DNA from 3 places in the Lentzea sp. NPDC003310 genome. Region 2 is predicted to be linked to each of the others. Evidence: riboswitches for the same ligand, from Rfam matches in the RefSeq annotation. Region 2 holds a riboswitch; each other region holds the start of a gene.

Region 1 (4,353 bases), on a different contig from region 2:
GCGTGTTCATCATCTCGGACATGCAGACGATCTCCGGGCCGTACGGGCAGGGCGTCTCGGACGTCGTGCCGGCGCACGTGCCGGTCTACGGGTTCAACCTGAACGGGTACCAGCGCGCGGCGTACGCCACCGGCACGGCCGGTCGTCACGAGTTCGGCGGCCTGTCCGACGCGACGTTCCGGGCCATCCCCCTGCTCGAGGCGGGCCGGAACGCGGACTGGCCGTTCTGACGGTGTGAGAGCTCTCCCTGACGTGGAGAGCTCTCACACTTACTATCAGTTAGCGTTTTGACCAGCTATGATGCCGTCATGGACTACAACGTGTTCGCGAAGGCGTGCCCGTCACGTCCCACGCTGGAGCACGTCACGGGCAGGTGGGGCGGCCTCACGCTGGGCGTGCTCGTGGACGGCCCGCTGAGGTTCAACGAACTGCGCCGCCGCGTCGACGGGGTCAGCGAGAAGATGCTGTCCCAGACGTTGCAGGCGCTCGAACGCGACGGGCTCGTGCACCGGGAAGCCCAGAACACGAACCCGCCGCGTGTCGACTACAGCCTGACGCCGCTCGGGCGCGAGACGGCGGACAGGCTGCTCGCGCTCATCCAACTGCTGGAGGCGCGCATGCCCGAGGTGCTGGCGGCGCAGGCCGCCTACGACGCTCGCTGAGTCAGCACTCGATCACGTTCACGGCGAGTCCGCCGCGAGCGGTTTCCTTGTACTTCACCGACATGTCCTTGCCGGTGTCGCGCATGGTCTTGATGACCTTGTCGAGCGACACGAAGTGCGAGCCGTCGCCCCGCAACGCCATCCGCACCGCCGTGATGGCCTTGATGGACGCGACGGCGTTGCGCTCGATGCACGGGATCTGCACCAGGCCGCCGATCGGGTCGCACGTGAGGCCCAGGTTGTGCTCCATGGCGATCTCGGCGGCGTTCTCGACCTGTTCCGGGGTGCCGCCGAGCACCTCGGCCAGGCCGCCCGCGGCCATCGAGCAGGCCGAGCCGACCTCGCCCTGGCAGCCGACCTCGGCGCCGGAGATCGAGGCGTTCTCCTTGAACAGCACGCCGATCGCGCCCGCCGTGAGCAGGAACCTGACCACGCCGTCGTCGTTCGCTCCCGGCACGAACTTCGTGTAGTAGTGCAGGACCGCCGGGACGATGCCGGCCGCGCCGTTGGTCGGCGCGGTGACGACGCGGCCGCCCGCCGCGTTCTCCTCGTTGACCGCGAGCGCGAAGAGCGTGACCCAGTCCATGACCCGCAGCGGGTCGGTGACGAAGTGCTCGCTCTCCAAGCGCTTGCGCATCTCGGCGGCGCGGCGGCGGACCTTCAGGCCGCCGGGCAGGGTGCCGTGCTCGGTGCAGCCGCGTTCGACGCACTCCTGCATGACGTGCCAGATGTGCAGGAGTCCTTCCCGCACCTCGGTTTCCGTGCGCCACGACAGCTCGTTGGCCATCATGATCTCGCTGATCGACAGGCCGGTCTCGCGGCAGCGCGCGAGGAGCTGGTCGCCGGTCAGGAACGGGTGCGGCAACGGCGTGGTGTCCGGCTTGATCCGGTCGGTGCCGCTCGCGTTCTCGTCGACGACGAAGCCGCCGCCGATCGAGTAGTAGACGGCGTGCTCGACCGGCTTGCCGCCGCTGAACGCCTCGAAGCTCATCCCGTTGGGGTGCAACGGGAGTGACTTGCGGCGGTGCATGACGAGGTCGCGGTCGTGCGTGAAGCCGATCTCGTGCGTGCCGCCGAGCTTCAGCCGGCCGCCGGAGATGATCTCCTCGACGCGTTCCGCCGCGACGGACGGGTCGACCTCCTCGGGGAGGTTGCCCTCCAGGCCGAGGAACACGGCCTTGGGGCTGCCGTGGCCGTGCCCGGTGGCGCCGAGCGAGCCGAACAGCTGGACGTGCACGCGGTCCACTGTGGACAGGCGGTCGCCGAGCTTGTCGACGAACATCGCGGCCGCGCGCATCGGGCCGACGGTGTGGGAGCTCGACGGTCCGATGCCGACGGAGAACAGGTCGAAAACGCTGATCGCCACTGATCAGTCCTTCGTGGTGGTGGGGCGGTCAGTCAGTGTTGGTGAGCTCGGCGTACTTCGCCGCGGTGAGCAGGTTCTCCGCCGAGTCGACGCGGACCTTGAACAGCCAGCCCTCGCCGTACGGGTCGCTGTTGACGATCGCCGGGTCCTGGACGACGGCGTCGTTGACCTCGATGACCTCGCCGGTGACGGGCGAGAACAGGTCACTGACGGACTTGGTGGACTCGAGCTCGCCGCAGACGGCGTTGGTGACGACCTTGGCACCGACCTCGGGCAGCTGCACGTACACGATGTCGCCGAGGGCGTCGGCGGCGTACTCGGTGATTCCGCAGGTCAGCGGGTCCTGGGTACCCGGCGTCCAGTCGACCCACTCGTGCTCGACGGTGTAGAGCAGGTTGTCGGGGAACTCCACGGCGACTCCTCTGGCTGTGACGGATGCAGGAAACTTGCGCCCCCTCCGCCGTGCAGAGTTGCCTACCCCGAGTGGTCTTGCTGCCTGAGAGTGTGCGGGAGCTTGCCCCTTCGGCGCCCCGACTGCGCTCGTCGAGGTCTCTCCCACGCGGGTTCTGGCGCTCGCGCGCCGCGGCCGGTGTTCAGTTGTCCGGGCCGAACGCTATGTGCGGCCCCCGCCGAGTGTCAACGCGAGACCGTCGAGTGGAACGCGAACCACGCTCAGGTCGCTCTGTCCCAAGTGAACAATCGCGGGGTGCCCGGATAGTGCGATCCGCACAGTGACATGACCTTCCGACTGCCCCACATTGTGAGATGTCGGCCACCGAACGGAGGAGTCATCGTGCGGATCGCAGTTCCCCGCGAGATCAAGAACCACGAGTACCGCGTCGCTCTCACCCCTGCCGGTGCGCACGAGCTGACGAGCCGCGGGCACGACGTGTTCGTCGAGCAGGGCGCCGGTCTGGGCTCCGCGATCACCGACGAGGAGTACCTCGCCGCGGGCGCGAAGATCCTCGCGTCGGCCGACGACGTCTGGGCCGAGGGTGACATGGTCCTCAAGGTCAAGGAGCCGATCGCGGAGGAGTACCCCCGCCTGCGCGCCGGCCAGACCCTCTTCACGTACCTGCACCTCGCCGCCGACAAGCCGCTGACCGAGGCGCTGCTCGCGTCCGGCACGACGGCCATCGCGTACGAGACCGTGCAGCTGCCGAACCGCGCGCTGCCGCTGCTCGCCCCGATGTCCGAGGTCGCGGGCAGGCTCGCCCCGCAGGTCGGCGCGTTCATCCTGATGAAGCCCTCCGGCGGCCGCGGCGTGCTGCCCGGTGGCGTCCCCGGTGTCGCCCCGGCCCGCGTGGTCGTGATCGGCGGCGGCGTGGCGGGCATCAACGCCGCCACGATCGCCGTCGGCATGGGCGCGGACGTGCAGATCCTCGACACCAACGTCGACCGCCTGCGCCAGATCGACGCCCAGTTCCAGGGCCGCCTGCGCACGCTCGCGTCGAACTCGTTCGCGATCGAGCAGGCCGTCCGCGAGGCCGACCTGGTCATCGGCGCCGTGCTCGTCCCCGGTGCCGCCGCGCCGAAGCTGGTCTCGAACGCGCTGGTCGCCGAGATGAAGCCGGGCTCGGTGCTCGTCGACATCGCGATCGACCAGGGCGGTTGCTTCGAGGACTCGCGCGCCACCACGCACGCCGAGCCGACCTACGAGGTCCACAACTCGGTGTTCTACTGCGTCGCGAACATGCCGGGCGCCGTGCCGCGCACCTCGACCTACGCGCTGACCAACGTGACGCTGCCGTACGCGGTCGCGCTGGCCGACAAGGGCTGGGAGAAGGCGCTCAAGGACGACCGTTCGCTCGCCCTGGGCCTCAACGCGCACGCCGGCAAGCTGACCAACGGCCCGGTGGCCGAGGCGACCGGCCTGCCGCACACGCCGCTCGAGTCCGTGATCTGAAAGCCAACTGAATGAGGAAGCCCCCGCACGCGTGAATCGCTGCGGGGGTTTCGCCTATCTGAGGGCGGCGACGCGCGCCTTGATGCCGTCGATCACGCAGTCCAGCCCGAACTCGAACTGCCCCTCGAGCGTCCAGATCTCCTGCACGTCCAGCATCTTCACGTAGTTCGGGTGCTTCTCCCGGTGCAGGTCGGCGATCTTCGCCAGGTCGGGCGGGGGCGAGTCCATCCCACCGCGGGCGACGAAGTTGACCTCCGCGATCGAGTACCCCACGGCGAAGCTGGAGATCGTCGAGATCGACTGCGCCGCCGCGCCCAGCGACAGGCCGGCCCCCAGCATGGTCGTGAGCATCGCGTCGCTCATCGCCACGGCCTTGGGGCCGATGCTGTTGAACTCGCCCTGACCGCGGATCCACCACG
Region 2 (4,353 bases):
GAGAGGCGGTCGGCGAGGATCCGCGAGCCCTCCAGCGTGCGGCGCTGGCGGTCGGCGAACTCCGGCGAGGCGGCGTGCTTGAACGCCACGGCCTTGGCCGCGATCACGTGCTCCAGCGGGCCGCCCTGCTGGCCGGGGAACACCGCCGAGTTGATCTTCTTGGCGATGTCGGCCTCGTTCGACAGGATCACGCCACCACGCGGACCGCCGAGGGTCTTGTGGGTCGTGGTCGTCGTGACGTGCGCGTGCGGCACGGGCGACGGGTGCAGACCGGCGGCGACGAGGCCGGCGAAGTGCGCCATGTCGACCATCAGGTAGGCCTCGACCGAGTCCGCGATGCGGCGGAACTCGGCGAAGTCCAGCTGGCGCGGGTAGGCGGACCAGCCCGCGACGATCAGCTTCGGGCGGTGCTCCTGCGCCAGGCGCTCGACCTCGGCCATGTCGACACGGCCGTCGGAGTCGGCGACGTGGTACGGCACGACGTTGTAGAGCTTGCCGGAGAAGTTGATCCGCATGCCGTGGGTCAGGTGACCGCCGTGCGCGAGGTCCAGGCCGAGGATCGTGTCGCCGGGCTGGAGCAGCGCGAACATCGCGGCCGCGTTGGCCTGCGCGCCCGAGTGCGGCTGCACGTTCGCGAAGCCCGCGCCGAAGAGCGACTTGATGCGCTCGATGGCGAGGCGCTCGACGACGTCCACGTGCTCGCAGCCGCCGTAGTAGCGGCGGCCGGGGTAGCCCTCGGCGTACTTGTTCGTCAGCACCGAGCCCTGCGCCTGCAGGACCGACACGGGCGTGAAGTTCTCCGAGGCGATCATCTCGAGCGTGCCCTGCTGGCGCGCCAGCTCGGCCGCGACGGCCTCGGCGACCTCGGGGTCGTACTCCGCGAGGGAAGCGTTGAACTGGTCGGACATCTGGAAGAACTCCCTACTTGGCGCGCTTGTAGAACGGAAGTGCGACGACCTCGACCGGCTGCTTCTTGCCGCGGACGTCCACCAGCAACTGGGTGCCCGGCTCGGCACTGGCCTTGGTCACGTAGGCCATGGCGACGGAATAGCCGAGGGTCGGGGACAGCGCGCCCGACGTCACCTCGCCCACGACCTCGTCGCCGTTCAGCACCGCGTACCCGTGGCGCGGGGCACGGCGCTCGGGGGTCTTCAGCCCGACCAGGACCGAGTCCACACCGGACTCGGCGACCTTGGCGAGCGCGTCGCGGCCCACGAAGTCGCCCGGCTTGTCGAGCTTCACGACGCGGCCGAGGTTCGCGTTGTAGGGCGTGAGCGACGTCGTGAGCTCGTTGCCGTACAAGGGCATCCCGGCTTCGAGGCGCAGCGTGTCGCGGCAGCCGAGACCGCACGGCTTGAGCTCGTGCGCCTGCCCGGCCTCGAGCAGCGCTGCCCACACGGCGGACGCGTCGGCGGGCGCGACGAACAGCTCGAAGCCCTCCTCGCCGGTGTAGCCGGTGCGGGCGAGCAGCGCGTCGACGCCGGCGACCGTGGAGGGGTAGGAGGCGTAGTACTTGACCGTCGAGAGGTCCGTGTCGGTGAGGCCCGAAAGGATCTCGACCGACTTCGGGCCCTGGATCGCGATCAGCGCGTAGTCCGTGGACTTGTCGGTGACGACGGTGTCGAACCCGGCGGCGCGCTCGACCAGTGCTTCAGCCACCACTGAAGCGTTGGAGGCGTTCGCGACGACCATGAACTCCTCGTCGCCGAGGCGGTACACGATCAGGTCGTCGATCACGCCGCCGTCGGCCTGCGTGATCATCGTGTAGCGCGCCTTGCCGACCGCGAGCGCGGAGATGTGGCCGACGAGCGCGAAGTCGAGGGCCTCCCCCGCCTGCGGACCGGTCAGCACGATCTCACCCATGTGCGTGAGGTCGAACAGGCCCGCGGTCTGGCGCACGGCGTGGTGCTCCGCGAGCTCGGACGAGTAGCGCAGCGGCATCCGCCAGCCCGCGAAGTCGGTGAACATCGCGCCGAGCTGCTCGTGCTCGGCGTTCAGAGGCGTGAGGCGGGACATCAGAACGCTCCTCCAGGGTGCGCCGAAGAGCCGGACGCGGCCGGCTGAGGCATCAGAAGAATGACACGGTCCATCGGAGACTCCTCACTAGAGCGAGCCTCCCCCTCTGTCATGAGCCTGAGAGCTTCACCACCGCAGTGGTTTGCACCGTGGGCGAGGCTGCCGAGCAGCCTGCTTTTCAGAGTTGCCTGCGTCGCGCGGTACCTGTACCTGAGAGATTCCGGGGAGGAGTTGCTCCTACGGTGCTCCCACTCAAGGGAGCTCTCCCGCGCGACATCGACGGCCGTGTTCAGTTGGTAGCCCCAGACGCTAGCAGGCCAAACGTCACAACGGCACGCCCTGAGCGGTCTTCTCGACCACCTTGCGCTCCGCCCAGAAGGACAGGAACGGGATCGTGCCGGCGAGCAGCACCAGCAGGGTGCCCTTGATCGACCACCGGAGCTTCAGCGCCAGGTCGACCGAAAGCACCAGGTAGATGGCGTAGAGGAAGCCGTGGATCGGGCCGACGACCTTCATCGCGCCACCCATGTCCGCGGCGTACTTGAGCACCATCGCCACGACCAGGAGCAGCAGGAAGACTCCGACCACGTAAGCCATGACCCTGAACCGGGTCAACGCACCCTTCATCTGCCCGCCTTCGCTCAACGACCGTCCCGCGCGTTGAGGTCCGCGAGCATGCGGTTGTAGGCCGCGAGCTCCGCGTCTTCGTCATCGTCGAACTGCTCGACAGGCGCGGGTTTGACGGCGACAACCGTACTTACCGGCGAAGGAGCGGCTGCAACCGGCTCGGGTGAGAGAGCCTCGTCACGGCGTTCGCGCGCGAGCTTGCGGAAGCGCCACACCATGAAGAGGGGGAAGAGGCCGAAGAGCGGCCACTGGAGCACGTACCCGAGGTTCTGGAACGTGCCGCTGGCGGACTCGAAGCGCTGCCACTGCCACCAGGCGAGCCCGCAACAGACGATCAACGCCGCCAGACAGGCGAGCGCGATCAGCACACGTTGGGGGGTAAGGAGGCCGCGCACGACCTCAAGACTACTTGGGTGAGGCCTCCTGATGGAGGCCACCCCGTGGGGTGTGAGGGCCTCGGCCCTCAGCTGAGGAACACGGCGGACGAACGTTCGGCGAGCGCGCCCCGCACGGACGCGCGTGCCCGTTCAACGAGTGGATACAGGGCTGCCGCCTCCGACAGCCCGTTCCGCTACTACGCCACGCCGTCCCGGCGCTGCCTCTGCAGACGTGCGACGCACCAGGCCGCGGCGGAGCCACGACGAAGGTGCTGGAGAACCGTCATCGGTCCCAGGCGCCTCCCGAGGTCGGCAGGCGTGAGGCCGGCCGCGCGGTAGTCGAGCGCGCGCTGGTCCAACGGGCTGATGCCCGCGTCCCACCACTGCTCGGCCTCGGCGACGTCGCCCACCAGCTGCCAGTAGCTCGCCGCGGCGGCGAGCAGTGCCTCGGGTGCCTCCGGCGCCCGCTTGCGCATCGCGGCCACGTAGGCCGGATCCGCCGAGTCGACCTTGACCAAGCCACGCGACCCACTCCTGCCTCCCCGCTGCACGGGGATGCCGGGCGCCGAGGGGGGAGCCTCCGCGAGCCACGCGTTCTTGATCCGGTTCACCTCCTGCATCTCTGCGTCGTCAGACCGTTCAGCCGCCCACTGCTGCAACAGCTCGTGGACCCCGGAGTCCTCGACCATCAATGCCTCCTCGTCGGTCGGGGATCGGCCATTGCAGCGGAAGGTATTCGGTAGGTCTGACAATCGCCAGACCCTGAATCCCCAGAACACCCGTTACCAGTGCGTGATTGGCCTCATTCCACCCGTCCGGCGCAACGCGGAGGGCTGAAGATCACCGTCCGTGACTAGCTGAGCGGGGTGGCCGTCCCGAAGAGGCTGCGGACGAAGGTGATGATCGACTCCGCGCCCTGACGCAGCCAGCCGAGGACCTGCTGCACCGCCGAAGCGGACTGCTCGGGCTGGGTGATCAGGAGGAACAGCACCAGCGCGACGCCCGCCAGCACTAGCACCTTCTTGAGGTTCACAGGTACCTCTCCGTCCGTGTCGTTCACCGGTCGGGCGGCCGACCGCCCGTGTCACCCGTCATGGTCCCTCATTCACCCGGCCGATGAACAACGACCACGCCAAACTCGTCACAGGATCCGCCAGGGACGCACGCCTGCACGACGTCCAATGTCACCCGAATGGCGGCTAAAGACGGGCCTCAGCAGCGCCGATGTCCTGGGCACGAGGTGAACACGGACACCCTCGCATCCCACAGCTTGGAAGAAGGACTGTTGCACCGGGGCTCACCCGGATGCCGACCGTGCCCGATCACGCACCGT
Region 3 (4,353 bases), on a different contig from region 2:
CGGCGAGGCGCTTCGCGACGTCGTCCACCGTCACGCCGGTGGCCTTGGTGATCGGGCGCAGGTCGAGGATGCACTCGTGGGCGACGAAGCCGCCCTCGCCGGTGTAGAGGACCGGGTAGTGCTCGTCCAACCTCCGCGCCACGTAGTTCGCGGCCGCCACGGCGGTCAGGGTGGCGCGACGCAGGCCGTCGCCGCCCATCATGCGCACGTACGCCCACGAGATCGGCAGGATCGACGCGGAACCCCACGGGGCGCCGGAGATCGGGCCGACACCGGTGGCCGGGCCCGCCGTCGGCTGCAGCGGGTGGTTCGGCAGGAACGGCGCGAGGTGGGACTTCACGCCGATCGGGCCGACACCGGGGCCACCGCCGCCGTGCGGGATGCAGAACGTCTTGTGCAGGTTCAGGTGCGAGACGTCCGAGCCGAACTTGCCGTAGCGGGCCAGGCCGATCAACGCGTTGAGGTTCGCGCCGTCGACGTACACCTGGCCGCCCGCGTCGTGGACCAGGCCGCAGACCTCGCGGACGGTGTCCTCGTACACGCCGTGGGTCGACGGGTAGGTGATCATGATCGCGGCCAGGTCGTCGGCGTGCTCCGCGACGGTGGTGCGCAGGTGACCCATGTCGATGTTGCCCTTGTCGTCGCACTTCACGACGACGACGCGCATGCCGGCCATGACGGCGGACGCGGCGTTGGTGCCGTGCGCGGACGACGGGATGAGGCAGACGTCGCGAGCCTCGTTGCCGTTCGCGCGGTGGTACGCGCGGATCGCGAGCAGGCCGGCGAACTCACCCTGCGAGCCGGCGTTCGGCTGCAGCGAGACGGCGTCGTAGCCGGTGACCTCGGCGAGCCACGCCTCCAGGTCGGACACGATCTTCAGCAGCCCGGCGGCGTCCTCGACCGGCGCGAACGGGTGCAGCGTCGAGAACTCCGGCCACGTGATGGACTCCATCTCCGCGGTGGCGTTCAGCTTCATCGTGCAGGAGCCGAGCGGGATCATGCTGCGGTCCAGGGCGACGTCCTTGTCGGACAGCGCGCGCAGGTAGCGCAGCAGGGCCGTCTCCGAGCGGTGCGCGTGGAAGACCGGGTGGGTCAGGTAGTCCGAGGTGCGGCGCAGGTCGGCCGGGATGCCGTCGGCGGTGTCGGCGTCGATCGCGTCCACGTCGGCACCCGTGACACCGAACGCGTTCCACACGGCGATGACGTGCGCGCGGGTCGTCTTCTCGTCGCAGGCGATCGCGACGACGTCGGCGTCCACGAGACGGAGGTTGATGCCGGCCTCGCGGGCCTTCGCGACGACCTCGGCGGCACGACCCTCGACGCGGACCTCGACGGTGTCGAAGAACTCGCCGTGCACGACGTCCAGCCCGGCCTCGCACAGGCCCGTGGCGAGCACGGTGGCCAGGCGGTGCACGCGGGTCGCGATCGACCTCAGGCCCTCGGGACCGTGGTAGACGGCGTACATGGACGCGATCACGGCCAGCAGCACCTGCGCGGTGCAGATGTTGGACGTGGCCTTCTCACGGCGGATGTGCTGCTCGCGCGTCTGGAGCGCGAGGCGGTAGGCCAGCGAGCCGTCCGAGTCGACGGAGACGCCGACGAGACGGCCGGGCAGCTGGCGCTCCAGACCGGACCGGACGGCCATGTAACCGGCGTGCGGGCCACCGAAGCCGATCGGGACGCCGAAGCGCTGGGTGGTGCCGACGACGACGTCCGCGCCGATCTCGCCCGGCGCGCGCAGCAGCGTCAGCGCGAGCAGGTCGGCGACCACGACGGCCTGCGCACCGGCGGCGTGGATCTCCTCGATCAGCGCCTTCTGGTCGCGCACCACACCGGACGCGCCGGGGTAGGACAGCAGCACGCCGTAGAAGTCACCGCCGAGGCCCAGACCCTCGATGCCCTGCGACAGGTCGGCGACGACGATCTCGATGCCGAGCGGCTCGGCACGCGTCTCGATGACGGCGAGCGTCTGCGGCAGCGTGTCGGCGTCGACGACGAACTTGTTCGACTTGGACTTGCCGGCGCGGCGCACCAGCGTCATCGCCTCGGCGGCGGCGGTCGACTCGTCCAGCATGGACGCGTTCGCGGTCGGCAGGCCCGTCAGGTCGCCCACCATGGTCTGGAAGTTCAGCAGCGCTTCGAGGCGGCCCTGCGAGATCTCCGGCTGGTACGGCGTGTAGGCCGTGTACCAGGCGGGGCTTTCCAGGACGTTGCGCAGGATCACGCCCGGCGTCACGGTGTCGTAGTAGCCGAGACCGATCATCTGGGTCATCGGGCGGTTCTGCGACGCGAGCTCGCGCAGCTCCGCGAGCGCCTCGGTCTCGGTGGCCGGGGCGGGCAGGTCCAGCACGAGGTCGCGCTCGTGGATGGACGAAGGCACCGCGTGCTGCGCCAGCTCCTCCAGCGACCCGACGCCGATGACGTCGAGGATGCGCGCGAGTTCGGCGGGGCGCGGGCCGACGTGGCGGTCGGCGAACGGGGTGCCGTGCTCGAGAGCGGCGAGCGGAATGCGGTCCTGCGTCATCAAACGCCTCCGGGGGGCTGCGGGCACACGTGTCCTGGTGCCCTCCCCGCTCTGTCCGTACCCCGAGGGGCGCCTGAGAGGTTCACCCGTTGCGAGAACGGGCTTTCACCGTCGGCGGGATCCCTTGCGGGGATCCACTTTCCAGAGGCGTCTCACTCGGCGGTCCTGGATGCCTGAGAGGTTCCCGGGGAGGGACTTGCTCCTTCGGCGCCGGGCTCTGCGACCCGGTCTCTCCCGCCTGAGTTCAGCGACTACCCGAGAAGAATACCCGCAGGCAGCCCGGGTAGTCGCTAGGGACGCGACCTACGTCTCAGTGGCGAGACCGGCGAGCGCCGGCGCGACGGGGTCGGCGGGGTCGTCCCGCAGCGCCACGAGCAGGTGGCGGGTGCCCACCACGGCGTCCCCGCTCCGGGCCGCGACGAGCTTCGCCCGTTCCACCGCCCGTTCGACGGACCCGCCCCGGGGCAACGCCTCCAGGTCGACGCCGGCCGCGCGCAACGCCGCCGCGCCACCCGACTCGAACTCCGGCTTCAGGGTCCGGCCCGCGACCCGCACCTGCTCGTCGACCGTCAGCACCGCCGCCACCAGGTCGCGGGAGGAGAGGTCGCGCCGGGCGGCGACCGCGAGCCGTTCGGCCTCGTTGCGCACGACGGTCAGCACCGGCCCGCCCAGTCCCTGACCGCGTGCGACGAGCCGCGTCAGCCAGCGCACGTACCCGCCGCCGGACTCCCCCTCCAGCGCGCCCGCCTTGCGCAGCAACCAGACCGCGGGCGCCTCCTCGACCTCCGCGTAGGTCCGCGCGGCGTCGGCGCGCACCGCGGCAGCCGTCTCCTCGACGTCCACCCCGCGCAGGACGAACAGGTCGGCCGCACGTCCCGTGTCCTGAGCCAGCAGCGCGAGAGAGAGGTGGGTCGTGGTGAGCACGCCGTCGCCCGCTTCCGTGATCGCCGTACGGAGACACGCCTCCAGTGCGCGACTGACCGGCAGAACGGTGTCCACGCGGGCATGGTCGCAGGCGGCGTTCATCAACGCCGTGACGTCCGGATCAGCCTCGGGAACGACGCCGCCGTCGTCGCCCGCCCAGTGCTCGGTGCCGCGTGCCATCGCCTGCGCCCGCAGCGACCTCACGCCGAGCTTGCGGCCGGGACCGGTGGTGTCGATCAGCGAGATCAGCAGGTTCTCAGTGCCGAGGAAGCCGAACTCCAGGCGGAACGCGCGCTGCACTGCCGCGGCGAGGACTTTGACGACCTGCGACGAAGGGGTGTGCGTCATGACCGTGACGGTAGGGACGCCGATCGGCCACGCGCTGCTGCCGACCGGCCACCGGGGACGGCCGGTCGGCCATGATCAGCCGGTGGCGCGCTCGCGCCGGCGGCGGGTCAGCTCGTCCTCGGTCATCGGCGCGATCTCGACGCCGTCCGCACGTTCGGCCGGGAACTCGTGGATCGTGCCGGAGATCTCGCGCATCGCACCGCTCACCGCGATGCCGAACACGCCCTGACCGCCCTGCAGCAGGTCGACGACCTCCTCCGGCGAGGTGCACTCGTAGACCGTGGTGCCGTCGGAGAAGAGCGTGATCCTCGCCAGGTCCTGCACGCCGCGGCGGCGCAGGTGGTCGACCGCGACCCGGATGTTCTGCAGCGAGACGCCGGTGTCCAGCAGTCGCTTCACGACCTTGAGGACCAGGATGTCCTTGAAGGAGTACAGCCGCTGGCTGCCCGAGCCGTGCGCCATCCGCACCGTCGGGGCGACCAGCCCTGTCCTTGCCCAGTAGTCGAGCTGCCGGTACGTGATGCCCGCGATCTGGCACGCCGCGGGTCCTCGGTAAC

What was found. A riboswitch is a leader RNA that binds a small molecule or an ion and turns the genes downstream of it on or off. The one in region 2 is predicted to bind glycine.
Region 1: linked by a shared signal. The riboswitch ahead of gcvH (glycine cleavage system protein GcvH) and the one ahead of gcvT (glycine cleavage system aminomethyltransferase GcvT) in region 2 are both predicted to bind glycine.
Region 3: linked by a shared signal. The riboswitch ahead of gcvP (aminomethyl-transferring glycine dehydrogenase) and the one ahead of gcvT (glycine cleavage system aminomethyltransferase GcvT) in region 2 are both predicted to bind glycine.

What each region holds. Positions count from the first base shown of each region.
Region 1 is NZ_JBEXNC010000002.1:20,161-24,513, reverse strand. Features, by position in the region: gene ABZX02_RS02760 (LAGLIDADG family homing endonuclease) at 1-230, shown strand, start outside; gene ABZX02_RS02755 (helix-turn-helix domain-containing protein) at 309-662, shown strand; gene ABZX02_RS02750 (L-serine ammonia-lyase) at 664-2,028, opposite strand; gene gcvH (glycine cleavage system protein GcvH) at 2,057-2,440, opposite strand; glycine riboswitch at 2,503-2,596, opposite strand; gene ald (alanine dehydrogenase) at 2,822-3,934, shown strand; gene ABZX02_RS02735 (TetR/AcrR family transcriptional regulator) at 3,989-4,353, opposite strand, start outside.
Region 2 is NZ_JBEXNC010000017.1:232,238-236,590, forward strand. Features, by position in the region: gene glyA (serine hydroxymethyltransferase) at 1-908, opposite strand, end outside; gene gcvT (glycine cleavage system aminomethyltransferase GcvT) at 922-2,016, opposite strand; glycine riboswitch at 2,205-2,295, opposite strand; gene ABZX02_RS32580 (DUF3817 domain-containing protein) at 2,341-2,643, opposite strand; gene ABZX02_RS32585 (hypothetical protein) at 2,658-3,011, opposite strand; gene ABZX02_RS32590 (transcriptional regulator) at 3,218-3,709, opposite strand; gene ABZX02_RS32595 (hypothetical protein) at 3,874-4,053, opposite strand.
Region 3 is NZ_JBEXNC010000013.1:123,472-127,824, reverse strand. Features, by position in the region: gene gcvP (aminomethyl-transferring glycine dehydrogenase) at 1-2,524, opposite strand, end outside; glycine riboswitch at 2,574-2,671, opposite strand; glycine riboswitch at 2,675-2,771, opposite strand; gene ABZX02_RS26805 (Clp protease N-terminal domain-containing protein) at 2,828-3,796, opposite strand; gene ABZX02_RS26800 (MerR family transcriptional regulator) at 3,872-4,353, opposite strand, start outside.